3 regions of the Pseudomonas serboccidentalis genome follow, and region 3 is predicted to be linked to each of the others. Evidence: predicted binding sites of a transcription regulator. Region 3 holds the regulator's gene; each other region holds the start of a gene.

The links. Region 3 encodes FliA, which starts transcription of late flagellar genes. Its sites were predicted from a motif close to CTAAAGTTTNNNNNNNNNNNGCCGNTAA; they were not measured.
Region 1: the regulator FliA is predicted to act here: its motif matches at 1,413-1,440, upstream of NN484_RS27000 (methyl-accepting chemotaxis protein).
Region 2: the regulator FliA is predicted to act here: its motif matches at 4,424-4,451, upstream of NN484_RS05835 (methyl-accepting chemotaxis protein).

The regions. Positions count from the first base shown of each region.
Region 1 covers NZ_CP101655.1:5,930,776-5,940,935, reverse strand. The annotation lists gene NN484_RS27000 (methyl-accepting chemotaxis protein) at 1-1,298, opposite strand, end outside; gene NN484_RS26995 (transporter) at 1,576-2,598, shown strand; gene NN484_RS26990 (inorganic phosphate transporter) at 2,851-4,467, shown strand; gene NN484_RS26985 (LysR family transcriptional regulator) at 4,585-5,481, opposite strand; gene NN484_RS26980 (SDR family NAD(P)-dependent oxidoreductase) at 5,602-6,357, shown strand; gene NN484_RS26975 (multidrug/biocide efflux PACE transporter) at 6,471-6,908, opposite strand; gene NN484_RS26970 (LysR family transcriptional regulator) at 6,997-7,851, shown strand; gene NN484_RS26965 (RNA polymerase sigma factor) at 8,005-9,234, opposite strand; gene NN484_RS26960 (YciI family protein) at 9,227-9,571, opposite strand; gene NN484_RS26955 (YybH family protein) at 9,612-10,037, opposite strand.
Region 2 covers NZ_CP101655.1:1,261,790-1,271,949, forward strand. The annotation lists gene NN484_RS05820 (PEP-utilizing enzyme) at 1-984, shown strand, start outside; gene NN484_RS05825 (gamma-glutamyl-gamma-aminobutyrate hydrolase family protein) at 981-1,610, shown strand; gene NN484_RS05830 (phosphocholine cytidylyltransferase family protein) at 1,607-2,320, shown strand; gene NN484_RS05835 (methyl-accepting chemotaxis protein) at 2,334-4,310, opposite strand; gene NN484_RS05840 (LysR substrate-binding domain-containing protein) at 4,502-5,422, opposite strand; gene NN484_RS05845 (NorM family multidrug efflux MATE transporter) at 5,581-6,975, shown strand; gene NN484_RS05850 (putative bifunctional diguanylate cyclase/phosphodiesterase) at 7,057-8,727, opposite strand; gene rep (DNA helicase Rep) at 8,982-10,160, shown strand, end outside.
Region 3 covers NZ_CP101655.1:4,148,319-4,158,478, reverse strand. The annotation lists gene flhF (flagellar biosynthesis GTPase FlhF) at 1-992, shown strand, start outside; gene fleN (flagellar synthesis regulator FleN) at 1,106-1,936, shown strand; gene fliA (RNA polymerase sigma factor FliA) at 1,933-2,673, shown strand; gene NN484_RS18985 (chemotaxis response regulator CheY) at 2,841-3,212, shown strand; gene NN484_RS18980 (protein phosphatase CheZ) at 3,231-4,019, shown strand; gene NN484_RS18975 (chemotaxis protein CheA) at 4,056-6,332, shown strand; gene NN484_RS18970 (protein-glutamate methylesterase/protein-glutamine glutaminase) at 6,382-7,530, shown strand; gene NN484_RS18965 (flagellar motor protein) at 7,530-8,270, shown strand; gene motD (flagellar motor protein MotD) at 8,286-9,176, shown strand; gene NN484_RS18955 (ParA family protein) at 9,220-10,008, shown strand; gene NN484_RS18950 (CheW domain-containing protein) at 10,126-10,160, shown strand, end outside.

The DNA.
Region 1 (10,160 bases), 1.8 Mb from region 3:
ACGCTCTGAATGATCTGGTTGATCTCGATGATCGACTCCGCCGTGCGTTGCGCCAGGTTGCGCACTTCATCGGCCACCACGGCAAAACCACGCCCGGCCTCACCGGCCCGCGCCGCTTCAATCGCCGCGTTGAGTGCCAGCAGGTTGGTCTGTTCGGCGATGCCGCGAATCACTTCCAGCACCTTGCCGATCCGGCCGCTGTCCGCTTCCAGACGGCGGATCACCGTGGCGGTGTTAGCGATTTCGCTGCGCATCTGGGTGATGGAATGGATGGTGCTCTGCATGACCTTTTCGCCCTGTTGAGCGGACTGGTCGGCATCGTCGGCCGCGCGCGCCGCGTCCGCCGCATGACGGGCGACTTCCTGGGCGGTGGCGGACATTTCGTTCATCGCCGTCGCCACCTGATCGGTGCGGTTGAACTGCTCGTTGGTGCCGCCGGCCATGGTCGTGGCAATCGCGTTCAGCTCGCCGCTGGCGCTGTCCAGATCACTGGCGCTGCGTTGCAGGTGGGTGAACGTCTCAGCGAGGAAATCACGCAGGGTATTGGCGGCCGCCGCCAGGTTGCCCAACTCGTCCTGACGGTCGTTGGCGACACGTTCAGCGAGGCGCCCGCGACTCAATTGGGTGACGTAATCGATCAGCTTGCGGATCGGTTCGATCAGGTTGCGGTTGACCAGCCACAGGCTCAACAGACCGATCAACAGACCCGAGCCGAGCATCACCAGAATCCCCAGCAACACGGTGCTGTCGGCACTGGCGCTGATCTGCGCCGACTGCTCGCTGCCTTGCTTGCGCAGCTCGGCCACCAGCTCGCTCATCTGGTCGCTGGCGGCGCGGTCCACGCCTTTGACGGCGGCATCGCCAGCGGTTGGATCGGCACCGGCCGCCACGTAGGCATCGCGACCTTTCTGGTACGCGGCGCCGAGCAGGCGGTGTTCTTCACGCAGGCGTTCGATGCGGGTTTTGAGTGCCGGCTCGATGCCTTTCTGGCTGGCCAGTTCACCGAGAATATTTTGTACATCGCGCTGGCGATCTTCGAACTGGCTCCAGTATTTGGCCAGATCCGCCGGTTGCTTGCCGCGCAGCAGGACGTTTTTCCATTCCTGCACCTGCACCTTGAATTGCAGGTTGGCCTCGTCGATCAGTTGTGAGGTGTGCAACGGGCCGGCGATCAACTGGCTGTAGTTCTGCACGCCGTTGGACAGGAAATGAAAGCAGGCCAGCGCGATCAACAGTGTCGCCAGCAGGCTGCCGCTCAGCAGGGCGAGAATTTGCGCTCTCAGGGATTTTTGCAGCATCGCAAGATACTCAGGACAGGGATGAGGCACGCCCGATAAGGCGTGGGATTTTGCCGGACATCCGTGTCGGCGCGCCTTGGCTCATGGCCAAGCGCGCGCAACGTAACCTAAGCGTGATCGGCGTGCCAGAGCGCTTCTTGAAGAAATTCCGACCGCCGGTAAGACATTGATCTGGCGTCACTTTATCGTCACGCCAGTGTCACATTCGGTTGCGATGATGCGGCTCAGTGAACCTGCCATTCCGCGACCGACGCCCTCCTCCTCGCAGCGAGCCTCCATGAACCACAGCCTCGATATCAGTCATCGCGATCCTGATTTGTTCGGTTTGCTTTACGGCTTCCGTTTCCGCCCGGGTGAACGTGGCCGCGAAGTCGATTCGGCGACCGCCCTGCGCTGCCTGCAAGACGACAGCGACAGTGATGAATTCCTCTGGCTGCACCTGAACCTGGCCCACGCCGCGTGCGAGCGCTGGATGAAAAGCCATCTGCAATTGCCCGAAGAATTTTTCGAAGCGCTGCACGAAGGTTCGCGCTCGACGCGCATCGAACACGTTGACTCAGCGTTGCTGGCGGTGGTCAATGATGTGGTGTTCAACCTCAGCAGCATGGTCTCTTCGGATGTCTCGACGCTGTGGGTTTGCGTGCGCAGCAAACTGATCGTCAGCGCACGCCTGCAACCGCTGCACTCGGTGGACAAGCTGCGCTCGTCGGTGAAGGCCGGCGAATGCTTTCGCTCGCCGTCGGAACTGCTCGTGCACCTGCTGCGCGATCAGGGCGAAGTGCTGACGCAGATCGTGCGCAAGACCAGCATGAGCGTCGATCAGGTCGAGGACGAATTGCTCTCCTCGCGCCTGTCGACCAACCGCGCCGAACTCGGCGCCAACCGCCGCGTGCTGGTGCGCCTGCAACGGCTGTTGGCGCTGGAACCGGGTTCGCTGCTGCGCCTGCTCAACCGTCCGCCGCCGTGGCTGCAGAAGGAGGACGTCAAGGAGCTGCGCAAGTCCACCGAGGAGTTCGCGCTGATCATCAACGACCTCACCGCCCTCGGCGAACGGATCAAACTGCTCCAGGAAGAGATCGCCGCCAACCTCAACGAACAGAGCAACCGCACGCTGTTCACCCTGACCGTGGTCACGGTGCTGGCGCTGCCGATCAACATCATTGCCGGTTTCTTCGGCATGAACGTCGGCGGCGTGCCGCTGGCAACGGATCCGGAGGGGTTCTGGATATTGGTCGCGTTGGTGGCGACGTTTACCGTGATTGCCGGGCGCTGGGCGTTTCGTAAACGCGGGGATTACTAACCCCAATAATTACTGTGCCCCACCACAGATCCCTTGTAGGAGTGAGCCTGCTCGCGATAGCGGTGTGTCAGACACCTCTGTTTTGAATGTGCCAACGTCATCGCGAGCAGGCTCACTCCTACAGGGGTTGTTCATTTCCCTTCTGATCAATGGTCAGACTAATCCGCCAAACACTGACCTGCCGCAGTCTCTCTGTAATATTTAGCAACGATCATGGCCGACACTCCTTCCCTCGCTCAGGACTGTCCGCTCATGGCTACTCCCTCCCTGACCGCCGCCCGCCCCACGTCCGTCCACGGCGGTCGGCCTGCACTTGATAAAAAACCCGGCCCCTTCACTTACGTGGTGTTTTTTGCCGTGCTGGCAATGGGGATGCTGTTCACGGCCTACAGCCTGATGCACGACATGCACGAGCTGGGCACCACCGTCACCACCTGGACCCCGTTCCTGCTACTCGGCGTGGCGCTCCTGATTGCGCTGGGCTTTGAGTTCGTCAACGGTTTCCACGACACCGCCAACGCGGTCGCGACGGTGATCTACACCCACTCGCTGCCGCCGAATGTGGCGGTGGTCTGGTCGGGTTTCTTCAACTTCCTCGGGGTGCTGCTGTCCAGCGGCGCTGTAGCGTTCGGCATCATCGCCCTGCTGCCGGTGGAGCTGATTCTGCAGGTCGGTTCGTCCGCCGGGTTCGCGATGATCTTCGCTCTGCTGATCGCAGCGATCCTGTGGAACCTCGGCACCTGGTGGCTGGGCCTGCCGGCCTCCTCGTCGCACACCCTGATCGGCTCGATCATCGGCGTCGGCGTGGCCAATGCCTTGATGCACGGGCGCGACGGCACCAGCGGCGTGGACTGGGCGCAAGCGACCAAGATCGGTTACGCCTTGCTGCTGTCGCCACTGGTGGGTTTCGGCTGCGCGGCGCTGTTACTGCTGGCGTTGCGTGCGTTCGTGAAAAACCGTGCGCTGTACAAAGCACCGCAAGGCAACACCCCGCCACCGTGGTGGATCCGTGGTTTGCTGATTATCACCTGCACCGGCGTGTCCTTCGCTCACGGCTCCAACGACGGGCAGAAAGGCATGGGCCTGATCATGCTGATTCTGGTCGGCACCCTGCCAATGGCTTATGCGTTGAACCGCACCATGCCGGCCGATCAGGCGTTGCAGTTTGCCGCTGTCGCCGAAGTCACTCAGCAAGCACTGGTGAAAAATACCCCGCTGCCGGCCCCCGCCGATCCACGTCCGGTGCTCTCCGATTACGTGCGCAACAAGGAAGCCACCCCGCAACTGATCCCCGCCCTCGCCGCCCTCACCGGGCATATTGGCGAAGAGGTGAAAGGCTATGGCTCGCTGTCGAAAGTCCCGGCTGAAGCCATGGGCAACGTGCGTAACGACATGTACCTGGCCAGCGAATCAATTCGCCTGATGGACAAGAACAAGGTCGGCAACTTCGACGCCGACACCCACAACAAGCTGCAATTGTTCAAGCAGCAGATCGACAACGCCACGCGGTTCATTCCGCTGTGGGTGAAGATCGCCGTGGCCATCGCCCTGGGACTGGGGACCATGGTCGGCTGGAAACGGATTGTGGTGACGGTCGGCGAGAAGATCGGCAAGACCCACCTGACCTACGCCCAGGGCGCCTCGGCGGAAACCGTGGCGATGCTGACCATCGGCGCGGCGGACATGTTCGGTTTGCCGGTGTCGACCACCCACGTGTTGTCATCGGGCGTGGCCGGAACCATGGTCGCCAATGGCGGCGGCTTGCAGATGAAGACCATCCGCAATCTGCTGATGGCGTGGGTGCTGACATTGCCGGCGGCGATTCTGCTATCGGGCAGCCTCTATTGGCTGTTCACCCAGATCTTCTAACCCCACAAATCCCCTGTGGGAGCTGCGGCACGCTGCGATCTTTTGATTTTGCTTCTATAGAAACAAGATCAAAAGATCGCAGCGTGCCGCAGCTCCTACAGGGGGAAGTGGTGTTGGTCAGAGCGTCGAACGGATGACCTCGCCCAACCAATCCATGAACACCCGCACCCGCAGCGGCAAGTGCCGTTGCCGCGCATACAGGATTGAAATCCCCATCGCCGGCGCCGTGAACTGCGGCAGTACGGTCACCAGTTCGCCGGTGTCCAGATGCGGCTGCATGCCGGTACGCGGCACCTGAACCAGGCCGAAGCCGCCCAGGCAGGCCGACTCGTAAGCGTCAGTGCTGTTGACCGTAACGCTGCCAGCCATTGGCAGACGCCGCACCTGACCGTCCTGTTCATACACAAACCCTTCCGAGCGCGAGCCCAGCACACCGACGTAATGCACCAGCCTATGCTGCGCCAGATCCTCCAGCGTCTGCGGCACACCGTAGCGTTCAAGGTACGCCGGGCTGGCGCAATTGATCATCGGGAAATCGCCCAAATGCCGTGCTACCACTGACTGATCCGGCTGCGCGCCAATGCGCACCACGCAATCGAAGCCCTCGCTGAGCAAATCGACGCGGCGGTCGGTGCAGCTGATCTCCAGCTCCAGATTCGGGTGACACGCCATGAACTCAGGCAGCAGCGGCATGATCAGGCGGCGCGACAGAATGTTCGGCATGTCGACGCGAATCCGTCCGGTCAGCGAGGCCGGATCCTGACGAAACAGGCCCTCGATCTCGTCCATGTGCGACAGCAGATCCTTGCTGCGTTCGTACAGCACCAGGCCGTCCTGCGTCGCCTGCACCTTGCGCGTGGTGCGTTGCAGCAGGCGCGTGCCGAGCAGGGTTTCCAGCGACTGCACATGCTCGGACACCGTCGAGCGCGGCAGCCCCAGACTCTCGCCGGCGAGGGTGAAACTCGACAGTTCGCTGACCCGGACGAAGGTGCGCAGCAGTTCCAGTTTGTTCATGAGGACACCCCTTGATTGTTCGGCTTAATCGACCAGTGATTCCGGTTTCAGTCTGTTTATCACCCCCTGGCGGATAAATAAACTTTGCTCATCACCACTCACCGCAATCGAGGACTTCACATGAGCCGCAAAATCGCATTGATCACCGGCGCCAGCCGTGGCCTGGGCAAGAACGCCGCCCTGCACCTCGCCGCCGAAGGTGTGGACATCATCGGCACCTACAACAGCCACGCCGATGAAGCTCAAGCCCTGGTGGCTGAACTGGAACAACGCGGCGCCAAAGCCGTGATGCTGCAACTGGACGTGGGCCGCAGCGACAGCTTCGCTGATTTCGCTGCGCGGGTTGAGCAAGCGCTGCAGCAACTGGAGCGTCCGCGCTTCGACTTTCTGATCAACAACGCCGGGATCGGTGTGCACGCGGCATTCGCCGAAACCACACCAGAGCAGTTCGACCTGCTGATGAACATCCAGCTCAAAGGGCCGTTCTTCCTGACTCAGCAACTGCTGCCGCTGATCAACGATGGCGGGCGCATCATCAACATCTCCAGTGGCCTGACCCGCTTCAGCCTGCCGGGGTATGCCGCCTATGCAGCGATGAAAGGGGCGATGGAAGTGCTGACTCGCTATCAGGCCAAGGAGCTGGGCGCGCGGCAGATCGGCGTGAACATTCTGGCGCCGGGGGCCATCGAGACCGACTTTGGTGGCGGCGCCGTGCGCGACAACGCGGCGTTGAACGCGATGGTCGCCAGCAACACCGCCCTGGGCCGTGTCGGGCAGCCGGATGACATTGGTGGTGCGCTGTCGATGTTGCTGGCGCCGGGGGCACAGTGGATCAACGGGCAGCGGGTCGAGGCGTCGGGCGGGATGTTTCTCTAACTTCAAACACCGTCCCTGTAGGAGCTGCCGCAGGCTGCGATCTTTTGATCTTGTTTTTAAAAAATCAAAGTCAAAAGATCGCAGCCTTCGGCAGCTCCTACAGTGGGATTGGGTTAACCCTGACAGGCGCTGCGCTGCATGAACCGCGCACGCACCACGTCATAGCCCCAGTGATACACGTAGGTGTACGGCAGGAAGAACAGCAGCACGCCGATATCGAGCAAAAACGCCTGCCACAGGCTGACCGACAGCCACCAGGCAATCAGCGGCACGCCCATCACGATCAAGCCGCCTTCAAACAGCAGCGCATGGACCACCCGCGTCCAGGCGTTGTGCCCGACGTTCAGGCGCTTGAGCGTCCGGTCGAAGAAACCGTTGAACACCACGTTCCACGCCAGTGCCAACACGGCGATCAGCACGGTCACCGCGCCCATGTCGAGCAGCGGCTTGTTCATGATCCACGCCAGCAACGGCGTGCAGATAAGAATCGCCAGAAACTCGAAACCAATGGCCTGGAAGATACGTTCAGTGATGGACTTGTTAGCCGTCATGGCCTGACTCCTTGAGTGAAGATGTTGCCATGATCCATCCTCACACCGATACTTCATAACCAATAACCATCGATCAAGGCGATAGTTCATGGCCTCGCAGGAAGTGCTGTTGGCGTTTGTTCAAGCCGCCACTCAGGGTTCGTTCTCGGCAGCGGCGCGCAAACTGGGGCGCAGTCAGTCGACCATCAGTGCCGCCGTCGCGAGTCTGGAGATTGATCTGGACCTGATCCTGTTCGACCGCAGCAGCCGCAAACCGACCCTGACCCCGGCCGGCCACGTGATGCTGCAACGGGCCGAGGCGATTCTGGCGGCCACCAGCCGTCTGGAAATGACCGCCCGACAACTGACGCAAGGCGTCGAGCCGAAGCTGACCGTGGCGATTTCCGACACCTACCAATCGGCGCGTTTCGAAGCGGCACTGGTCGACTTCGAACAGCGTTATCCGGACCTGGAACTGGAATGCCTGATCGCCGAGTGCGACGACCTGATCGAACTCGTTCAGCGTGGCCGCGCGCACCTGGCGTTCGCCGAGATGCGCGACAGCTATCCGCCGGATCTGGTGACGTCAACGGTTGCCGAGCGCACTGACCTTGCGCTGTTCGTCAAACGTGATCATGTGCTGACCCATATCGAACGTGTCGATCAGCAAGTGCTGGAACAGCATCGGGAGTTGCGGCTGGCGACCATCGTCAATCCCTACGACAGTCGGGCGAAAGGTCGGGTGTGGTCGGCGCCGAGTTACCTGATGCTGATGGAAATGGCGGAAATGGGCTTCGGCTGGGCGGCGCTGCCGCGCTGGCTGGTGGGGCGCTTCGGTAATGGCTCGCTGGTGGAATTGACGGTGCGCGGCTGGCCGCGGCCGGTGTATGTCGATGCGTTGTGGTCGCGGATTTATCCACCGGGGCCAGCGGGGAGCTGGCTATTGAGCAAGATGCTGGAATAGATCAAAAGATCGCAGCCTTCGGCAACTCCTACATAGGAATGCATTCTTCTGTAGGAGTTGCCGAAGGCTGCGATCTTTTGATCTTCAAGCCGCTTCGATCACCGGCAGCAACCCTGATGATTTGAGGCCGGCACTGCCAATGAAGCTCGCGGATCAATCCAGTTCGCTCAGCCGCCCCTCGATAAACCGCCGCTCCGGCTCCTGCCGCGTCAACTCCAACGCGCGCCGATACGCCGCCCGCGCCTGCTCCACCCGGCCCAACTGCCGACAAAACTCCGCCCGTGCCGAATGCGCCAAGTGGTAATCCTGCAACTCGCCCCGCCCCAGAATCCCTTCAATCAAATTCAACCCGGCCAACGCCCCATCACGCTTGGCCACCGCCACCGCACGATTCAATTCGATCACCGGCGACGGCACCGCGCGCAACAGCACGTCATACAGCCCGACGATCTGCTCCCAATCCGTTTCAGCCGCTGAAGGCGCCTCGGCGTGCACCGCTGCAATCGCCGCTTGCAGGCAATACGGCCCGAAGCGCCGGGTGGTCAGCGCACGTTCCACCAGCGCACAGCCTTCGGCAATCAGCCCGGCATCCCAGCGCGAACGGTCCTGATCGTCCAGCAGGACCAATTCCCCGCTGGGCGAGGTGCGCGCCGGCCGCCGCGACTCGTGCAGCAGCATCAGCGCCAGCAAGCCCATGACCTCCGGCTCCGGCAGCAACTCCATCAGCAACCGCCCCAGCCGAATCGCCTCGCGCGTCAGGTCTTCACGGGTCAGCTCAGCGCCCATCGACGCCGAATACCCTTCGTTGAACACCAGATAAATCACCCGCAACACGCTGTCGAGGCGCTCGGACAACTCGTTGAGGCTGGGGACTTGATAAGGGATTTTCGCATCGCGGATCTTGGCCTTGGCCCGCACGATGCGCTGGGCAATCGCTGCCGGTGCCGAAAGAAACGCGCGGGCGATTTCCTCGGTGGTCAGGTCGCAGACTTCACGCAGGGTCAGCGGTACCTGCGCATCCGCCGCCAGCGCCGGGTGACAGCAGGTGAAGATCAGCCGCAGGCGGTCGTCTTCCACGTCTTCGCCACTCCAGTCGGCCTGTTCCAGTTCTTCTAGCTGCGCCAGCAACAGCGGCTGCGAGGCCTTGAAGCGGGCGCGCCGGCGCAACACATCGATCGCCTTGAAGCGCCCGGTGGACACCAGCCAGGTGCGCGGGTTGTCGGGCACGCCGTCGCGCTGCCAGCGCTCGACCGCGACGAAGAACGCCTCGTGCAAGGCTTCTTCGGCGAGGTCGAAATCACCGAGCAGGCGAATCAGCGTCGCAAGGATCCGCCGCGAGTCTTCGCGATAGACCTGCTCGACCCGCGCCCGAACCTCAGACATTCAACTGCCGCACCGGGCGCACTTCGACGCTGCCGACCCGGGCCGCCGGAATGTGCCCGGCGACCTGGATCGCTTCGTTGAGGTCCTTGGCGTCGATCAGGTAGAAACCGGCCAGTTGCTCTTTGGTTTCAGCGAACGGGCCATCGGTGATCGACAGCTTGCCGTTGCGCATGCGCACCGTGGTGGCGGTCTGCACCGATTCCAGCGCTTCGGCCGCGACCATCCGCCCGCTGCCCTGAATCGACTCGGCGTAGGCCCAGCATTCGGCGTCTTCCGGGCTGTCGGGCAGCGTGTGCAGCAGGCGTTCATCGCTGTAGACCAGGCATAGATACTTCATGGCTTTCTCCTGAATCGAACGGATCAACTATGGCTGAAGATCAGGGCTGCACATCGAACAGCGTGGCGCCGCTCATCGGATCGAACGGTGCCGACCAGTGCTCGTGGACGATCTTCCACGTCCCGCCCACCTGCCGATAGCACGCGGTGGCGCGCATCCAGCAGCTCTGGGTTTCACCCTTGTCGTTGGTCCCGCCGCAGTTGGCTACCCAATGGGCGAAGGCGAGGTTGTCGGCGGTTTCGATGGCGATCTCGTGGAACTCGAAAACGTGCGGGCCGGGGCACATCTCCATACAGGCTTCCCAGTGCTTGCGGTAGGCCGCCTTGCCCTTGAATTGCAGGGCCTTGATCGCGTCGAACGAGACGATGTCGTCGGCGTACAGCGCCATGACTTTCTCGACGTTCTTGGTCATCACCGCTTCGCGGTAAGTGTTGATCAGGGTCTGGATGTCAGCTTGTGCGCTCATGGTGTTCTCCGTGTTTTTGTTGTGAAGACACCCTTAGTCGTTCGGCAGTCGAGCCGATCGACAGACAAAACAAAAAAAATTCCGCCGAACACAAAATCGCTAGAATCCGAGGCTCATCTTTGT
Region 2 (10,160 bases), 2.9 Mb from region 3:
CCCTTCGCCGGCCTGGCCCGGGCGGGTTTCGTTGCGGTGCAGATGCTCAGGTCACTGGTCAGCGTGGGTGTGTTCTCGCAGGCCGACTACGACGCGTTCATGGCCGGTGTCTCAACCGTCAGCGGTCAGTTGGCCCGTGATCGCGCGACGCTCGACAAGACAACCTTCCTGGCACGCTACGGGCACCTGCGTCCGGGCACCTACGACATTCTGTCGCCACGCTATGACGAAGCACCGGAACTCTATTTCGACTGGGACCAGCGGCCAGCGGCCCCCGAGCCACTGCAACCGTTTTCGCTGACGCTGCCGCAGATGCGCGAGATCGTGAAACTGCTCGAAGCCCATGGCCTGCAACCGGATCCGGTGGGGCTGCTGGACTTTCTGCAAAACGGTATCGAGTTGCGCGAGCTGGCCAAGTTTCATTTCACTCGCAACCTCTCGGATGCCCTGGCGCTGATCGCGCAAGTCGGCGCCGAGTACGGCATCGACCGCGAAGAGCTGGCCTATTGTGATATCAGCGCCTTCCAGGAATTGCACGTTGCCGCCGCCGATCCAAAAGACGTGCTGCTGCGCAGTATCGAACAAGGCAAGGCGCGCTACGCTGAAACGCTGAAGGTTTCCCTGCCGCCCGTGATCACCTGCCCGGAAGACGTCTGGAGCTTCGAGTGGCCGGAAACGGCGCCCAACTTCATCACGCAAAAACGTGTGACGGCACCCGTGGTGCAATGCGATGACCGGGAAAAACTGGCCGGGGCGATTGTCTGCATACCCAACGCGGATCCAGGCTTCGACTGGTTGTTTGCTTACCCGATTGCCGGGCTGATTACCGCATGGGGCGGAGCCAATTCGCACATGGCGATTCGGGCCGGTGAACTCGGCCTGCCGGCCGTCATTGGCGCTGGAGAAGTGCTTTACCGGCGCTGGTCGACGGCGGATATCCTGCATCTGGATTGCCCGGGCCGCAGGGTGGAGATGATGACATGAGGCGAGTCGCTGTCAGCCAGCGAGTGGACCTGCATCCGGAGCGCGGCGAAAGCCGCGACGCCCTGGATCAGCGCCTGATCGGCTTTCTGCTGGCGGCGGGGTTCATCCCCTTGCCGGTGCCCAACGGATTGGTCGATGCCAGCCTCGATCGCTGGCTGGCCGCAATATCGCCTCAGGCATTGCTGTTGTCCGGTGGCAACGACATCGGCCAGTGCCTGGCCCGCGATCACACGGAGACGCGCCTGCTCGATCACGCACGCTCCCGCAATCTGCCAGTACTGGGCATCTGCCGCGGCATGCAGATGCTGGGGCATTGGGCAGGTAGCGAACTGAAAGCGGTCAGCGGGCACGTGCGCACCCGGCATCGCTTGTCCGGCCAGATCGTCGCCGAGGTGAACAGCTACCACCACCAGTCTCTCGCCAGTTGCCCGCAGGACTTTGAAGTCCTGGCGCGCAGCGAAGACGGCGAAATCGAAGCGATCCGGCATCGTTCTATGCCTTGGGAAGGCTGGATGTGGCACCCGGAACGCGAGACGAATTTCGCGGCCCATGATGTTCAGCGTATACGCCAGTTGTTCGGCGAAACCGATTCCACTCAAACAACTCAAGGGACAGACGTTTCGTGAAAGCCATTATTCTGGCTGCCGGACGTGGCAGCCGCATGAAAAGCCTCACCGATGAACGCCCAAAGTGTCTGGTCGAATTGCGCGGCAAACCCTTGCTCGAATGGCAACTGCAATCGCTGCGTGCAGCAGGCATCAGTGAAATTGCGGTGGTAACCGGCTACAAACGCGAATTGTTGGCCGACCGGGGCCTGACCGAATTTCATAACCCTCGTTGGGCAGACACCAACATGGTGTCGTCACTGGCCTGCGCCGAAGTCTGGCTTGAGGGCCAGCCGTGCATCGTCAGTTATTCGGATATTTTTTACAGCCCGGACGCCGTCAGGTCGTTGATGACCAGCCAAGCGTCGTTGGCCGTCACCTACGACCCCAACTGGCTGGAGTTGTGGACCCAACGTTTTGGCGACCCACTGCTGGATGCCGAAACGTTCCGGCTCAATAGCGACGACACGCTGGCCGAAATCGGCAACAAACCGCAATCGGTGGAGGAAGTCGAGGGCCAGTACATGGGGTTGCTGCGCTTCACGCCCGCAGGTTGGGCAGAAGTCGTGCGGCTACGCGGCGAATTAACCTCAAGCCAGTGCGACAAGATGCACATGACCAATACCCTGCAGCGTGTCATCGACGCCGACCGGGTAGCGATCGAGGCCGTTGCCTATTCAGGAGAATGGGGAGAGGTCGACTCCAGCGAAGACCTCTCCGCGTACCAGTAACCGGCACGCCGCATCAGCGAAACCGATCAACCTCGGAGCGCAGATCGGCCGCCAGCTTCTCCAGTTCCTTGGCGGTGACCGCCAGGTTGGAAACCACTTCGCGCTGCTCACTGTTGGCCAGCGCAATGCTCTGCAGATTGCTGCTGAGCAACGTCGCGGTGCTGCTCTGCTCCTGCGTCGCCGTGGTAATCGCCGCAAACTGCTGCCCTGCCGAACGGCTCTGTTCGTCGATCCGTGCCAGCGCCGAAGCAACGTTGGCGTTGCGCGACAGGCCTTCCTGCATCAGCACGTTGCCCTGCTCCATGGTGCTGATGGCATTGCCGGTTTCCTGCTGGATGCTGTGGATCATCCCGGAGATTTCGTCAGTCGCCTGACGGGTGCGCGAAGCGAGGTTGCGCACTTCGTCAGCCACCACCGCAAAGCCACGACCCTGCTCACCGGCCCGCGCCGCTTCGATGGCTGCATTGAGTGCCAGCAGGTTGGTCTGTTCGGCAATCGAAGTGATCACGCTGACGATGCCGCCGATTTCCTGCGAGCGCTGACCCAGGGTATTGATCACGGTAGCCGTGGTGTTCAGTGCGCCAGCAATTTGCTCCAGCGAGGAAGAAGCCTCTTCCATCGAGGTGCGGCCAATCTGGGTCTGCTGGGCATTTTCCTGGGCCAGACGCTGGGTGTTGCCCATGTTATCGGCGATATTCAGCGAGGTGGCGCTGAACTCTTCCACTGCGCCGGCCATGCTGGTGATTTCCCCGGACTGCTGCTCCATGCCTTCGTACGCGCCACCGGACAAACCGGACAGCGCCTGCGCCCGGCGGTTGACCTCTTCGGAGGCGCGGCGGATGTGCTCGACCATGGTCGACAGCGCTTGGCTCATCTGGTTGAACGCGCGGGACAGCTGACCGATTTCGTCGTTGCTCGACACGTTCAGACGCACGCTCAGATCACCGGCGCCCAGGGCTTCGGCCTGGCGCACCAGATCACTCAGGGGCGCCAGTTTGCTGCGCAGCAACCACACCACCGAACCCACGGCCAGCAGCATCGCCAGCAGACTGCCGATCGCCAGTTGCGTGCCGACGCTCCAGGTCACCGCGCGAATCTCGGCTTTAGGCATGCTTGCCACTACCGCCCAAGGGCCACCGTCGAATGGCACCGAAACGCTGTAGAAATCTTCGTTCTTGTCGCTCCAGAACTGGCCTTTGCCTGGGGTTTTGGCCAGGCCGCCGATCACCGTAACCGCCTGTTCCAACGCCTGTACACCCGCTGGTGCCACCAGCCATTTGTTCTGCTCATCGAGCAGCGCCAGAGAACCGGTCTGACCGATGCGGAAGCGCTTGAGGTTGTCGAACTGGGCGTTCTGCGCGTCGGTGTAGTCGAAACCGACGAACAACACCGCAATCACCTTGCCGCTGCTGTCGCGCACCGGGGTGTATTGGGTCATGTAGGAACGATCGAACAGCAAGGCGCGACCGACATAGCTCTGTCCCGCCATCAACTTCGCATAGGCCGGGTGCGCATGATCGAGCAAGGTGCCGATGGCACGCGTACCGTCCTGTTTGGTCAGCGAGGTGCTGACCCGCACGAAATCTTCGCCGCTGCGTACGAACAGCGTGGCGACGCCGGCCGTCATCTGCTTGAACTCGTCGACTTCCTTGAAGTTGTTGTTCAGGACTTCGCTGCCCAGGTGCAGGCCCGGGGTCTGGGTACCTGCCACAGACACCGGCTGATCCGGATGAATGCTCAGGCCCGCGCTGAAGCGCTTCTCGAACAACCCGCTCAGACGCTGGGTGCTCTCGCGCAGCGTGCCGTGGAAGGTGCTCAACTGGTCGGCCAGCAGCCGCGCTTCACTGGCGAGGTGCTCTTCACGGGTGGCGAGATTGGCGGTATCCAGCGAACGCAGGGCGAACACCGTACTGCCACTGATGACAATCGCCAGTATCACAGCAAGGGCAAAGCCCAGCTGCGAGGCGATCCGGGCACGAGGTTGAGACATGGACAGCTCCTGGCCGAGCCACTGGATCCTCCTTGATCGCAGCGCCTGCTCGGAAAATTCTAATAATGGGGGGGTGAAATCGTGGAGACCGGCACGACGGTCCCACATGCTCATTTTCGGCGGTAAAACCGAATACTTGAGTAATTGACGGGGTTATGGCTCAAGGCCATCATTGTGGCGACTCGAACGTTTCAGCTCAAGCGCTTGACCACCGGCAGCGTCATCGCGCGCACTTCGCCTTGCAGGAAGTCGCTGAGGCGGCGCAAACGTTCACCTCCCGGACGGGTTTTCGGCCACACCAGGTAGTAATTCAGTCCGCTGGCGACGGCAGTCGGCCATGGCAGACTCAAGCGCCCTTGCGCCACATCTTCGGCCACCATCAGCAGATCGCCCATCGACACACCGTAACCCCGCGCCGCCGCGATCATCCCCAGTTCCAGGGTATCGAACACCTGCCCGCCCTTGAGCGAGACCTGATCGGACAGCCCCATGTGTTCCAGCCAACTGCGCCAGTCACGCCGGTCCGGGGTCGGGTGCAGCAACTCGGTGGAGGCCAGCCGGGCCACATCCCAGGGTTGATCATTCAGCAGGTTCGGCGCACCGACGGGAATCAGCTCTTCGGGAAACAGCAGGCTGGCTTCCCAGTCTGGCGGGAAGTGCCCATCACTGAGCAGCACCGCGCAATCGAAGGGCTCGTTGTTGAAGTCCACAGAATCCACGTCCATCCACGCGCTGGTCAGTTGCACTTCGTTACCCGGTTGCAGATGACGAAAGCGACTGAGCCGCGCCAGCAACCAGCGCATGGTCAGGGTCGACGGCGCTTTCATGCGCAGGATGTCGTCCTCGGCGCGCAAGGTGTTGCAGGCGCGTTCAAGGGCAGCAAAGCCGTCGCGAATCCCCGGCAACAGCATCCGCGCCGACTCGGTGAGCTGCAGGTTGCGGCCGCTGCGGTGGAACAGCTTGCAGGCGAAATGCTCTTCAAGCGTACGAATGTGCCGACTCACCGCACTCTGGGTGATCGACAACTCCTCGGCAGCGCGGGTGAACGAGCTGTGCCGCGCCGCCGCTTCGAATGCGCGCAGGGCATACAAGGGAGGAAGACGACGAGACATTCGCAAAGCTCCTATAGCGGGTTGCGGACAACTTAGCAGAATCTGTTCTGGATGAGTTTTAATCATGCCACCCATCCTTTTTATCCCTTTGTGCGAAAGCGTTTAAGCGCCGAGAATCGACGGTTCCTTGCTCCCTCTTTCAATGAGTGGTGATGTCCATGCAGCATCCTGTGCGTACCGAACTCTGGGCCATCCTGCGGCTGGCGGGGCCGTTGATTGCTTCACAGTTGGCGCACATGTTGATGGTGCTGACCGACACCCTGATGATGGCGCGCCTGAGTCCCGAAGCCCTGGCCGGCGGCGGGCTGGGGGCGGCGAGTTATTCGTTTGTGTCGATCTTCTGCATCGGCGTGATCGCGGCAGTCGGCACTCTGGTGGCGATCCGTCAGGGCGCTGGCGACATCATCGGCGCGGCGCGCCTGACTCAGGCCGGTTTGTGGCTGGCGTGGCTGATGGCGCTGGGCGCCGGGCTGCTGTTGTGGAATCTGAAACCGGTGTTGCTGCTGTTCGGCCAGACCGAAACCAACGTCAACGCCGCCGGGCAATTCCTGATTGCCCTGCCCTTCGCCCTGCCTGGCTACCTGAGCTTCATGGCCCTGCGCGGCTTTACCAGTGCGATTGGCCGGGCGACCCCGGTGATGGTAATCAGCCTCGGCGGCACCGTGGCCAACTTCCTGCTCAATTACGCGCTGATCACCGGCATGTTCGGCCTGCCGAAACTGGGGCTGACGGGCATTGGGCTGGTCACGGCGATTGTCGCCAACTGCATGGCGCTGGCCCTCGCGTGGCACATCCGCCGGCACCCGGCCTACGACGCTTACCCGTTGCGCGCCGGCCTGTCGCGGCCGAACCGCCAATACCTCAAAGAACTGTGGCGCCTCGGTCTGCCGATTGGCGGCACCTACGCAGTAGAAGTCGGTTTGTTCGCCTTCGCCGCGCTGTGCATGGGCACCATGGGCAGCACACAGCTGGGCGCACACCAGATTGCCCTACAGATCGTTTCGGTGGCGTTCATGGTGCCCGCCGGTATGTCGTATGCAATCACCATGCGCATCGGCCAGCACTATGGGGCCGGGCAACTGCTCGATGCGCGGATGTCCGGGCGGGTCGGGATCGTGTTCGGCGCGGTGGTCATGCTGGGATTCGCCATGGTGTTCTGGCTGTTGCCGAATCAGTTGGTCGGCTTGTTCCTCGATCACAACGATCCGGCGTTTGCCGAAGTGATTCGTCTGGCTGTGAGCCTGCTGGCGGTGGCGGCATGGTTCGAGCTGTTCGACGGCACACAGACGATCGCCATGGGCTGCATTCGCGGGCTCAAGGATGCAAAAACCACATTCCTGGTCGGCCTCGGTTGCTACTGGCTGATCGGCGCGCCGGCGGCGTGGTGGATGGCGTTCCACCTCAATTGGGGGCCGACCGGCGTCTGGTGGGGTCTGGCGCTGGGGCTGGCGTGTGCGGCAGTGAGTCTGACGCTGGCGTTTGAATGGAAGATGAAGCGGATGATTCGGCTGGAGCCGGTTCCACAGAGGTTCGAAGCCGTTCGCGCGGATTAAGATCAAAAGATCGCAGCCTTCGGCAGCTCCTACAGGGGAACGCATTCCAATAGTGTAGGAGCTGCCGAAGGCTGCGATCTTTTAAATAGCCTCAACCAGGTTTTGCTGGCTGGCGCCGAAGGTCAGGTACTCCACCAGTTCCGCCAACGGCAACGGCCGGCTGATCAGATAACCCTGCACTTGATCGCAGCCAAAGCCGCGCAGCAAATCCAGCTGTTCAGGCGTTTCCACCCCTTCGGCCACCACTTCCAGATGCAGGTTGTGCGCGAGATTGATCATCGCGTGCACCAGTTTGCGGTTCTCTTCGCGCTGTTCCATGCCACCGACGAAGCTCTTGTCGATCTTCAGCAAGGTGATCGGCAGGCTGTTGAGGTGCACGAACGACGAGAACCCGGTGCCGAAATCATCCAGCGAGAAACGCACGCCGAGGCGGCCGAGAGCGTCCATGGTCTGTTTGACCAGATCGCTGCGACGCATCACGGCGGTCTCGGTCAGCTCGAATTCCAGCCACTGCGCTTCAACACCACGCTCGGCGATCAAACGGCTGAGCGTCGGTAGCAACTGGCTGTCCTGAAACTGGCGGAACGACAGGTTGATCGCCATGTGCAGCGCCGGCAGCCCGCGCTCGCGTAGCGCCTGCATGTCGCGCAGGGCCCGGGATATCACCCAGTATCCCAGCGGCACGATCAAACCGCTCTGCTCGGCCAGCGGCACGAACTCGCTCGGCGGCAGCAGACCGCGCTCGCCATGGCGCCAGCGCACCAGGGCTTCGAGACCGACGATCTGGCCGTCCGCCAGATTCAGGCGTGGCTGGTAGTGCAGCTCCAGTTCATCGCGACGCAAGGCGCGACGTAGCTCGCTTTCGAGGTCGGCCATGCTCCGTGCATTGCGGTTGATGCGTTCGTTGAAGATATGGAAAGTGCAGCCCTGGGTGCTTTTGGCTTGCTGCATGGCGATGTGCGCGTGCCACATCAGCGGGTCGGCGCCCCCTTGTGCACGGGCATGGGCGATGCCGAGGCTGGAGCCGATCAACAGGCTTTCGCCATCGACCCAATACGGTTCGGACAAGGCTTCGGTGATGCGTTCGGCCATCCATTCAGCGCGTTGCGGCGCACGACGGGTGTCGATCAGCAAGGCGAACTCGTCGCTGCCCAGCCGCGCCAGTTGATCACCCGCCTCCAGCTGGCTTTTCAGCCGCGCGACGACCTGCAGAATCAGACGGTCACCGGCCTGATGGCCGAGGGCGTCGTTGGCGTGACGGAAGTTGTCGAGATCGAGATGCCCGAGGGCCAGGCCACGCCCGTCGTTTTCTGCCAGGCGCGCCGCGAGCAAGGTCTGGAACCCCTGACGATTGGCGATGCCGGTCAACGGATCCTGTTCGGCGAGGCGTTGCAGGGTGTTTTCCAGCACGCCGCGCTCACGCACATGGCGCAGGCAACGGCGCAGCATGCCGGCGTCGACGGCGTCGAACACCAGCCAGTCGCTGACGCCAACGGGCGCGGTGGCCGGTTCGTGTTCCAGCAGCAACACCGTCGGCAGGCTGCAACGGCCCGGGGCCGGCTGCAACGCGGGGACGGTCAACAACACCGCATGGCGGTTGTCGTCGAACAAACTGCTGACCGACTCCCAGCTCGGCGCGCTGATCAGCACCGCCGCGCTCCCCATCGGAGCCAGACACTCGCGCAATAACGCTGTCCACGCTGGCGCTTCGGCCAGTAGCAGCAAACGCAAGGGTTCGACAGGCGTAGACAAGCTAGCTCCCTAGACTCTGCAATGATGTGGGCGGGGCATTATGCCGTTGCGATGTTCAATGACAACGATTATCAGAACGTTATTTTGTGTCATGAATGAGAACATTAGCCGCAAAATCACCGCGCATCCTCCGCGAAAGTAACAAAACCGGCAAATTTGAATCGCGTGGTGCGTCACAAGTCGGAGAGAGCAGCACAAATCGCTGAGCCTGTTAAAATGCCGGCCCATTTCGTCAACGACTCCCGAATTTTCGTATGTCCCGACTCAATCCCCGGCAGCAAGAAGCCGTGAACTACGTCGGCGGCCCTCTATTGGTGCTCGCCGGCGCTGGCTCCGGCAAGACCAGTGTGATCACCCGCAAGATCGCGCACCTGATCCAGAACTGCGGCATCCGCGCCCAGTACATCGTCGCCATGACCTTTACCAACAAGGCCGCGCGCGAGATGAAGGAGCGGGTCGGCACCCTGCTGCGCGCCGGCGAAGGTCGCGGCCTGACGGTCTGCACGTTCCACAACCTGGGCCTGAACATCATCCGCAAGGAACACGTGCGGCTGGGCTACAAACCCGGTTTCTCGATCTTCGACGAGACCGACGTCAAAGCCCTGATGACCGACATCATGCAGAAGGAATATGCGGGCGACGACGGCGTCGACGAGATCAAGAACATGATCGGCGCCTGGAAAAACGACCTGATCCTGCCGCCGCAGGCGCTGGAGAACGCGCGCAATCCGAAAGAACAGACCGCCGCCATCGTCTACACCCACTATCAGCGCACGCTCAAGGCGTTCAACGCGGTGGACTTCGACGACCTGATCCTGCTGCCGGTAAAGCTCTTCGAAGAACACGCCGACATCCTCGAAAAGTGGCAGAACAAGGTGCGTTACCTGCTGGTGGACGAATACCAGGACACCAACGCCAGCCAATACCTGCTGGTGAAAATGCTGATCGGCAAGCGCAACCAGTTCACCGTGGTAGGCGACGACGACCAGTCGATCTACGCCTGGCGCGGTGCGCGGCCGGAAAACCTGATGTTGCTCAAGGACGACTACCCGTCTCTGAAAGTAGTGATGCTGGAGCAGAACTACCGCTCCACCAGTCGCATTCTGCGCTGCGCCAACGTGCTGATCTCGAACAACCCGCACGAATTCGAAAAGCAGCTGTGGAGTGAAATGGGCCACGGTGACGAGATCCGCGTGATCCGCTGCCGCAACGAGGACGCCGAAGCCGAGCGCGTGGCCATGGAAATCCTCAGCCTGCACTTGCGCACCGACCGCCCGTACAGCGATTTCGCCATCCTTTATCGCGGTAACTATCAGGCCAAGCTGATCGAGCTGAAACTGCAGCACCATCAGGTGCCATACCGCCTGAGCGGCGGCAACAGCTTCTTCGGCCGTCAGGAAGTGAAGGACCTGATGGCCTACTTCCGCCTGATC
Region 3 (10,160 bases):
CGCCAGCGCGTCCGGCCCCGGCACCTGCACAGGCGTCCGGCGGCGTCGATCCGCGTGCGCTGGATTCGATGCGTTTCGAACTCAACAGCCTGCGCGAGCTGATGGAAGTGCAGCTCGGCACCCTGGCCTGGAATCAGTTGCAGGGCAGCCGTCCGGCGCAAGCCAACCTGTATCGCCGTCTGCAACGGATCGGTCTGTCCGGCCCGTTGTCGCGTGACCTGCTGGCGATGATCACCGACATCGAAGAGCCCCGTCAGGCCTGGCGCATGCTGCTCGCGCACCTGGCGCGGATGATTGCCGTACCGGAAGTCGAGCCGCTGGAAGAGGGTGGGGTGATTGCCATGGTCGGCCCGGCCGGCATGGGCAAGACCACCACCCTGGCCAAACTCGCCGCGCGCTACGTGCTCAAGTACGGCGCGCAGAATGTCGCGCTGGTCAGCATGGACAGTTTCCGCATCGGCGCGCAGGAACAACTCAAGACCCTGGGCCGGATTCTCAATGTGCCGGTGACGCACGTTGACCCGGGCCAATCGCTGGTTCAGGCGCTGGACCCGCTGCTGCGCAAACGCGTGGTGCTGATCGATACCGCCGGCCTGCAGGCCAGCGATCCGGCACTGCGCATGCAGCTCGAAAGCCTGGCCGGTCGTGGCATCCGTTCAAAAAATTATCTGGTGTTGGCAACCACCAGCCAGAAACAGGTTCTAACCGCCGCTTATCACAGTTACAAGCGTTGCGGGCTTGCCGGCTGCATCCTGACTAAACTGGATGAAACGGCCAGCCTTGGCGAAGTGTTGAGCCTGGCGATCAGTCATGAATTGCCGGTCGCGTACCTGACCGATGGCCCACGGATTCCGGATGATCTGCATCTGCCGCGCCGTCATCAACTGGTCAGCCGCGCCGTCAGCGTGCAAATGCAGGAAGAACCCAGCGAAGAAGCCATGGCTGACATGTTCGCTGATATCTATCACAGCCCGACCAAGCAGGTTGGCTGAGGTAATGAACAGTTTTTGTACCTACATCGATGGTCTGCCATGCATTGTTCCGGTTGAGAACGCGCAGCCAGTAATGTGGCCTCCGTCTATGCAAGACAAGGTAAAGAAATAACATGGGCAGCATGCATCCCGTACAGGTGATCGCGGTGACCGGCGGCAAAGGTGGCGTCGGCAAGACTAACGTGTCAGTGAACTTGTCTCTGGCGCTGGCAGAGCTTGGCCGTCGGGTCATGCTGCTGGACGCCGACCTGGGGCTGGCGAACGTCGACGTTCTGCTGGGGCTGACCCCCAAACGTACGTTGGCCGACGTGATTGAAGGCCGCTGCGAACTGCGCGACGTGCTGTTGCAGGGTCCCGGCGGGATCCGCATCGTGCCGGCCGCTTCCGGCACCCAGAGCATGGTTCACTTGAGTCCGGCGCAACATGCCGGGCTGATTCAGGCCTTCAGCGACATCGGCGACAACCTCGATGTGCTGGTGATCGATACCGCTGCGGGTATTGGTGACTCGGTAGTCAGTTTTGTGCGCGCCGCGCAGGAAGTGCTGCTGGTGGTCTGCGACGAGCCGACCTCCATCACCGACGCCTACGCGCTGATCAAACTGCTCAACCGCGACTACGGCATGAACCGCTTCCGCGTCCTCGCCAACATGGCGCAGAGCCCGCAGGAAGGGCGCAACCTGTTCGCCAAGTTGACCAAGGTCACGGATCGTTTCCTCGACGTCGCCTTACAATACGTCGGCGCGGTGCCGTACGACGAAAGCGTGCGCAAGGCAGTGCAGAAACAGCGAGCGGTCTATGAAGCCTTTCCGCGTTCCAAGTGCGCGCTGGCGTTCAAGGCGATCGCGCAGAAGGTCGATACCTGGCCGCTGCCTGCCAACCCACGCGGTCATCTTGAGTTTTTCGTCGAGCGCCTCGTGCAGCAAACAGCAGGGCCTGTGTTATGACCGCGAGCGGTATGAATTACTACAAGAAGTCGGCACGTGACGCGCAGTACGAGTTGATCGAGCGTTACGCGCCACTGGTCAAGCGCATTGCCTATCACCTGCTGGCGCGCTTGCCGGCGAGTGTGCAGGTCGAAGATCTGATTCAGGCCGGAATGATCGGCCTGCTTGAAGTCTCGACCAAATATGACGCCAGCAAAGGCGCCAGTTTCGAAACGTACGCGGGCATTCGAATCCGCGGCGCGATGCTCGATGAAGTGCGCAAAGGGGATTGGGCGCCACGCTCGGTTCACCGCAACACCCGTATGGTCAGCGACGCAATTCGCTCAATTGAAGCTAAAACCGGCCGTGATGCTAAAGATCACGAGGTTGCGGCCGAACTCCAATTGAGTCTCGACGATTACTACGGGATTTTGAATGACACGCTGGGCAGCCGGCTGTTCAGTTTCGACGACCTGTTGCAGGACGGCGAACACGAAGGGCTGCACGAGGATGGCGCCAGTGCTCATCTTGAGCCGTCACGCGATCTGGAGGATGAACGCTTCCAGGCCGCGCTGGCGGACGCGATTGCCAATTTGCCGGAGCGTGAGCGACTGGTGTTGGCGCTGTACTACGACGAAGAGCTGAACCTCAAGGAGATCGGTGAAGTCCTTGGCGTCAGTGAATCGCGGGTCAGCCAGTTACACAGCCAGTGCGCGGCCCGCTTGCGGGGGCGTTTGGGGGAGTGGCGAGCGCGCTGAAGGCAGTGTGGGGACACTGCGAACGAGGCTGGTGCGGTGATGAACGGCACCGGTCTTGCTCTGTTGTGCTCCAGACAGTCATCGAGTGCTTTGCCGGATTGATTGAAATGGCGCGTCCAGGTGCTGGGCGCGTTTAAGACTGCTTGGAGGTCGAATTGGACAAGAACATGAAAATCCTCATCGTTGATGACTTCTCAACGATGCGGCGGATCATCAAGAACCTGCTGCGTGATCTGGGGTTCACCAACACCGTCGAGGCCGACGATGGCACCACTGCCATTCCGGTGCTCAACAGCGGAAGCATCGACTTTCTGGTAACGGACTGGAACATGCCGGGCATGACCGGTATCGACCTGCTGCGCCACGTGCGTGCCGATGAAAAACTCAAGCACCTGCCGGTGCTGATGGTGACGGCAGAAGCCAAGCGCGAGCAGATCATCGAGGCCGCTCAGGCCGGCGTGAACGGCTACGTGGTCAAACCTTTCACGGCTCAGGCGCTGAAAGAAAAAATCGAGAAGATTTTCGAACGCATCGGCTGATGAACGCGCGGGGGAGCTATGGAGCATAACGAATCTTCACAGGGCGATTTCGAATCGACCCTGAAAAAACACGCGGTCGAACTGGTCGAGAGCCTTGAAAAAGGCAGGTTCGGCGACGCGGTGCAACTGATCCATGAGCTCAATCAGACCCGTGACCGCGGCCTGTATCAGGAAGTAGGCAAGCTCACACGCGAACTGCACAGTGCGATCGTCAACTTCCAGATCGATCCGCACATGCCGCAGGCCGAGGAAGTGTCGCAAATCACCGACGCCACCGAACGCCTGGGCTATGTGGTCAAGCTGACCGAAGCCGCGGCCAACCGCACCATGGATCTGGTGGAAAGCGCCACCCCGGTGGTCAATGGCCTGGCTGAAGAAGCCCAGGCCCTGAGCACCGATTGGGGCCGCTTCATGCGTCGCGAGGTCGGGGCTGAAGAGTTCCGCGAACTGGCGCGCCGGGTCGACGGCTTTCTTTCGCGCAGCAGCACGGACAACCGTGCGGTGTCGAGCAACCTGAACGACATCCTGCTGGCTCAGGACTACCAGGACCTGACCGGTCAGGTGATCAAGCGCGTGACCCAACTGGTCACCGAAGTCGAAAGCAATTTGCTCAAACTCGTGCTCATGGCCAGTCAGGTGGACCGCTTTGCGGGCATCGAACATGACCGCGCCGCGATGCTTGCAGAAAAAGATCCACAAAAACATCTCTCGCAGGGTGAAGGTCCGCAGATTCATGCCGATAAACGAGAAGACGTTGTGTCCGGTCAGGACGATGTGGACGATTTGCTATCCAGCCTTGGATTTTGAGTTTTAGGTTTTTAGACCTGTAGGAGCACCCCATTAATGAGCTTCGGCGCCGATGAAGAGATCCTTCAGGATTTCCTGGTTGAGGCCGGCGAGATTCTTGAGCAACTGTCCGAACAACTGGTCGAGCTGGAAAGCCGTCCGGATGATGCTGATCTGCTCAACGCAATTTTTCGCGGTTTCCATACTGTAAAAGGGGGCGCCGGCTTCCTTCAGCTCAACGAGCTGGTGGAGTGCTGTCACATCGCCGAAAACGTGTTCGACATCCTGCGCAAGGGTGAGCGTCGCGTTGATGCAGAACTGATGGACGTGGTGCTCGAAGCACTGGACGCAGTGAACAGCATGTTCAGCGAAGTCCGTGAGCGTGCACCGATCACGGCAGCCACCCCGGAACTGCTGGCCGCGCTGGCGCGTCTGGCCGAGCCACAATCGGCCGACGAAGCCCCGGCTTCTCCGGTGGCCGAGATGATCGAAGAGCTGGTCGTCGAAGGCGATTCCGGCGATTCGGGCGACATCACCGATAACGAATTTGAACAGTTGCTGGATTCGCTGAACGCCGCCAAGGCCGAAGCCGAAGCCCCGACCGCTGCTGCACCTGCGCCGGCTGCCGAAGCAGCTGCCGGCGATGAAATCACCGACGCCGAATTTGAGTCGTTGCTCGATCAGTTGCACGGCAAAGGCCAGTTCGCGGCGGACGCCGTTGCACCGACAGCGGCCGCGCCTGCGGCACCGGCGGCGGGCGACAGCTCGGACATCACCGACGACGAATTTGAAGCGCTGCTCGATCAGTTGCACGGCAAGGGCAACTTTGCCGTTGAAGCGCTGGAGTCGGCGATCGCCTCGGCCCCGGCTGCACCTGCCGCTCCGGCGGCCGTGGCTGCCGGCAGCGACCTGATCAGCGATCACGAGTTCGAATCGCTGCTCGACGAACTGCACGGCAAAGGCAAGTTCACCGACGTTGGCGCCGCGACTGCCGGCACCGCTTCGACCGTGGCCGCGCCTGCCGCCAAGGCTGCAGCCGCTCCGGCGGCTGCGCCGAAAGCTGCGCCCAAGCCTGAGCCAAAGGCCGAAACACCGAAGCCAGCGGCTGCACCGGCCCCGGCCCGTGCCGCCGCGGCACCGCCGCCGGAAAAACCGGCCAGCGAAGCCGAGACCACTGTGCGGGTCGACACCGCACGTCTCGACGAAATCATGAACATGGTCGGCGAGCTGGTACTGGTGCGTAACCGTCTGGTGCGCCTGGGTCTTAACAGCGGCGATGAAGCCATGTCCAAGGCCGTGTCGAATCTCGACGTGGTCACGGCTGACTTGCAGACCGCGGTGATGAAGACCCGGATGCAGCCAATCAAGAAGGTCTTCGGGCGCTTCCCGCGTCTGGTTCGCGACCTCGCGCGTCAGCTCAAGAAAGAGATCAACCTGGAACTGGTGGGTGAAGAAACCGACCTCGACAAAAACCTTGTCGAGGCCCTGGCCGACCCGCTGGTCCACTTGGTGCGTAACGCTGTCGACCACGGCATCGAGTCGCCGGAAGAACGCGAAGCCTCGGGCAAGGCCCGTGGCGGTCGTGTGGTGCTGGCGGCCGAGCAGGAAGGCGATCACATCCTGTTGTCGATCTCCGACGACGGCAAGGGCATGGACCCGAACGTCCTGCGTTCGATCGCGGTAAAACGCGGCGTGATGGACAAGGACGCGGCCGATCGCCTGAGCGATACCGAGTGCTACAACCTGATCTTCGCCCCGGGTTTCTCGACCAAGACCGAGATCTCCGACGTGTCCGGTCGCGGTGTCGGCATGGACGTGGTGAAGACCAAGATTTCCCAGCTCAACGGTTCGATCAACATCTACTCGACCAAGGGCCAGGGCTCGAAGATCGTCATCAAGGTGCCGCTGACGCTTGCGATCATGCCGACCCTGATGGTGATGCTCGGCAACCAGGCGTTTGCGTTCCCGTTGGTCAACGTCAACGAAATCTTCCACCTCGACCTGTCGACCACCAACGTGGTGGACGGCCAGGAAGTGGTGATCGTGCGGGACAAGGCGCTGCCATTGTTCTACCTCAAGCGCTGGCTGGTCAGCTCCGCCGCTCACGAAGAGCAGCGCGAAGGCCATGTGGTGATCCTTTCGGTGGGCACCCAGCGGATCGGCTTCGTCGTCGATCAACTGGTCGGTCAGGAAGAAGTGGTCATCAAGCCATTGGGCAAAATGCTGCAGGGCACTCCGGGCATGTCCGGCGCCACCATCACCGGTGACGGCCGCATCGCTCTGATCCTCGATGTTCCAAGCATGCTCAAGCGTTACGCCGCACGGCGTATTTGAATCCGGGGCAGCGGGGCGACGACGTCCCGCTGCGCCTAATGGAGTGTTTATGGCAGTCAAAGTCCTGGTGGTGGACGATTCGGGGTTTTTCCGCCGCCGCGTCTCGGAAATTCTTTCAGCGGATCCGAGCATCCAGGTGGTCGGCACGGCCACCAACGGTAAAGAGGCGATCGATCAGGCCCTGGCCCTCAAGCCGGACGTGATCACCATGGACTACGAGATGCCGATGATGGATGGCATCACGGCGGTGCGGCACATCATGCAGCGCTGTCCGACCCCGGTGTTGATGTTCTCCTCGCTGACCCACGAAGGCGCCCGGGTAACCCTGGATGCGCTGGACGCCGGCGCGGTGGATTTCCTGCCGAAGAATTTCGAAGACATCTCGCGTAACCCGGAGAAGGTCAAGCAACTGCTGTGCGAGAAGGTCCACAGCATCTCGCGCAGCAACCGTCGTTTCAGTGCCTACAGTGCGCCGGCTCCAGCCGCTGCACCGACGCCTGCGTCAACTCCGGCGGCATCGAGCTTCAGCAGCCACAGCAGCAGCGTTCCGACGCGTCCTGCTCCAGCGCCTGCGCATGCTCCAGTTGCCAGCCGCGCACCGGCTGCCAGCGCTTCGTCGCCAGCACCGAAACGCAAGGCCTACAAACTGGTTGCCATCGGTACCTCGACTGGTGGGCCGGTTGCGCTGCAACGGGTGCTGACTCAGTTGCCGGCGAACTTCCCGGCACCGATCGTGCTGATCCAGCACATGCCGGCGGCGTTCACCAAAGCGTTTGCCGAGCGTCTGGACAAGCTGTGCCGCATCAGCGTCAAGGAAGCCGAGGATGGCGACATCCTGCGTCCGGGCCTGGCGCTGCTGGCCCCGGGTGGCAAGCAGATGATGATCGACGGCCGTGGCGCGGTGAAAATCCTGCCGGGCGACGAGCGTCTGAATTACAAGCCGTGCGTGGACATCACCTTCGGTTCCGCCGCCAAGTCCTACGGTGACAAAGTTCTGGCGGTGGTGCTGACCGGCATGGGCGCCGACGGCCGCGAAGGCGCGCGTCTGCTCAAGCAGGGCGGCAGCTCGGTGTGGGCGCAGGACGAAGCAAGCTGCGTGATCTACGGCATGCCGATGGCCATCGTCAAAGCCGATCTGGCTGACGCGGTGTACGGGCTGGACGACATCGGCAAGCACATCGTCGAGGCGTGTATCTGATGGATGTTCTAAGCCTGATCGGGATCATCATGGCGTTCGTCGCCATCATCGGCGGCAACTACCTTGAAGGCGGTCACCTCGGCGCGCTGGCCAACGGCCCGGCGGCGCTGATCGTCCTCGGTGGCACCATCGGTGCAGCGCTGCTGCAATCGCCGATGAGCGCCTTCAAGCGCGCCATGCAGATCCTCACCTGGATCCTGTTCCCGCCACGGGTGGACCTGCCCGGCGGCATCGACCGGGTGGTCAACTGGAGCCTCACCGCCCGCAAGGAAGGCCTGCTCGGGCTGGAAGGCGTGGCGGATGCCGAACCGGACAACTACTCGCGCAAAGGCCTGCAATTGCTGGTCGATGGCGCCGAGCCGGAAGCGATTCGCAGCATCCTCGAAGTGGATTTCTACACCCAGGAAGCCCGCGATATCGAGGCCGCCAAAGTCTTCGAAAGCATGGGCGGCTACGCGCCGACCATCGGTATCATCGGCGCGGTGATGGGCCTGATCCACGTGATGGGCAACCTCGCTGACCCAACACAGCTGGGCAGCGGCATTGCCGTGGCCTTCGTCGCGACCATCTACGGTGTGGCCAGTGCCAACCTGGTCTTGTTGCCAGTGGCGGCCAAGCTCAAGTCAATCGCGTTGCGGCAGTCGCGTTATCGCGAAATGTTGCTGGAAGGTATTTTGTCGATCGCCGAAGGTGAAAACCCTCGCTCTATCGAGCTGAAGCTTCAGGGCTTCATGGATTGATGGGGGTAATGGACTATGGCTCGCCGCAGGCACCAGGAAGAACACGTTAACCACGAGCGCTGGCTCGTGTCCTACGCGGATTTCATCACGCTGCTGTTCGCGTTCTTCGTGGTGATGTACTCGATCTCGTCGATCAACGAGGGCAAGTACAAGGTCATTTCCGAAGCGTTGATCGGGGTCTTCACCGACTCCGACCGCTCGCTCAAGCCGATCCCGATTGGTGAAGAGCGGCCGAAGACCGTGACCCCGGCCAAGCCGCTGGTCAAGGATGCCGAGCAGGTTGACGCCGGTATCGCCGGCGCCAGCGATCCGCTGAAAAGCATCGCCGATGACATCAGTGCCGCGTTCGGCGACCTGATCGCCTCCAACCAGATGACTGTGCGCGGCAACGAGTTGTGGGTCGAGATCGAACTCAATTCCAGCCTGTTGTTCGGCAGCGGCGACGCCATGCCGAGCGACATCGCGTTCAACATCATCGACAAGGTGGCGGCAATCCTCAAACCGTTCGACAACCCGATTCACGTCGAAGGTTTCACCGACGATCAGCCGATCCGCACCGCGCAGTACCCGACCAACTGGGAACTGTCCTCGGCGCGTTCGGCGAGCATCGTACGGATGCTGGCGATGCAGGGTGTGAACCCTGGCCGACTGGCGTCGGTGGGCTACGGCGAGTTCCAGCCTGTGGCCAACAACGCCACTGCCGAGGGCCGTGCGAAAAACCGTCGTGTGGTGCTGGTGGTGTCGCGCAACCTCGATGTACGCCGCAGTCTGACCGGTACCGGAACCGCCAATGCAAAACCCGACGCGGCATTGAAGCGCGCTGGCACACAAACTGCACCGACCCCGGTCAAGACGCCGGGACGCGAGAGTGCCGTCAATTCTCCGTCACCCGCATTAATACGCTGAGCTATGTCTCGGTCGAGCATCTCGGCCGGGAGGAACGAACCGAATGAGAGTCTGGGCAGTCGCCAATCAAAAGGGTGGTGTCGGTAAAACCACATCTTCCATCGCTTTAGCCGGATTGCTGGCGGAGGCGGGCAAGCGCGTGGTTGTGGTCGATCTCGACCCGCACGGCTCGATGACCAGCTATTTCGGCTACGACCCCGACAGCCTGGAACACAGCAACTACGATCTGTTTCTGCACAAGGGCAGCGTGCCGCAAGGCTTGCCCGGGCAACTGCTGCTGTCGACCAGCGATGAACGCATTTCCCTGTTGCCGTCGAGCACCGCACTGGCCACCCTTGAGCGCCAGTCGCCGGGGCAGAGTGGTCTTGGCCTGGTGATCGCCAAGAGTCTGGCGCAGCTGTGGCAGGACTTCGACTACGCGATCATCGACAGCCCGCCGTTGCTCGGCGTGCTGATGGTCAACGCGCTGGCCGCGAGCCAGCAACTGGTGATCCCGGTGCAGACCGAGCACCTGGCCGTGAAAGGCCTGGAGCGCATGGTCAACACCCTGGCGATGATCAACCGTTCGCGCAAACAGGCGTTGCCGTTCAGCATCGTGCCGACCCTGTTCGACCGTCGCACCCAGGCGTCGCTGGGTACCTTGCGCGTGTTGCGTGACAAATTCCCCGAGGAAATCTGGCAGGGTTATATCCCGGTCGATACCCGTCTGCGCGACGCCAGCCGGGCCGGTGTCACGCCTTCGCAATTCGACGGCAAGAGCCGTGGCGTGCTGGCTTACCGCGCGCTGCTCAAGCATCTGTTGGCGCAACAACTTGTTCCGCAGGTGGCTTGAGATGATTTTGACCTCTGTAGGAGCTGCCGCAGGCTGCGATCTTTTGATCCCGCTTTTTGGCGCTTCTGAAAAGATCAAAAGATCGCAGCCTGCGGCAGCTCCTACAGGGGCGTTCACATGAATCGGCCTTTGAAGTTGACGTCGAAGCCGCA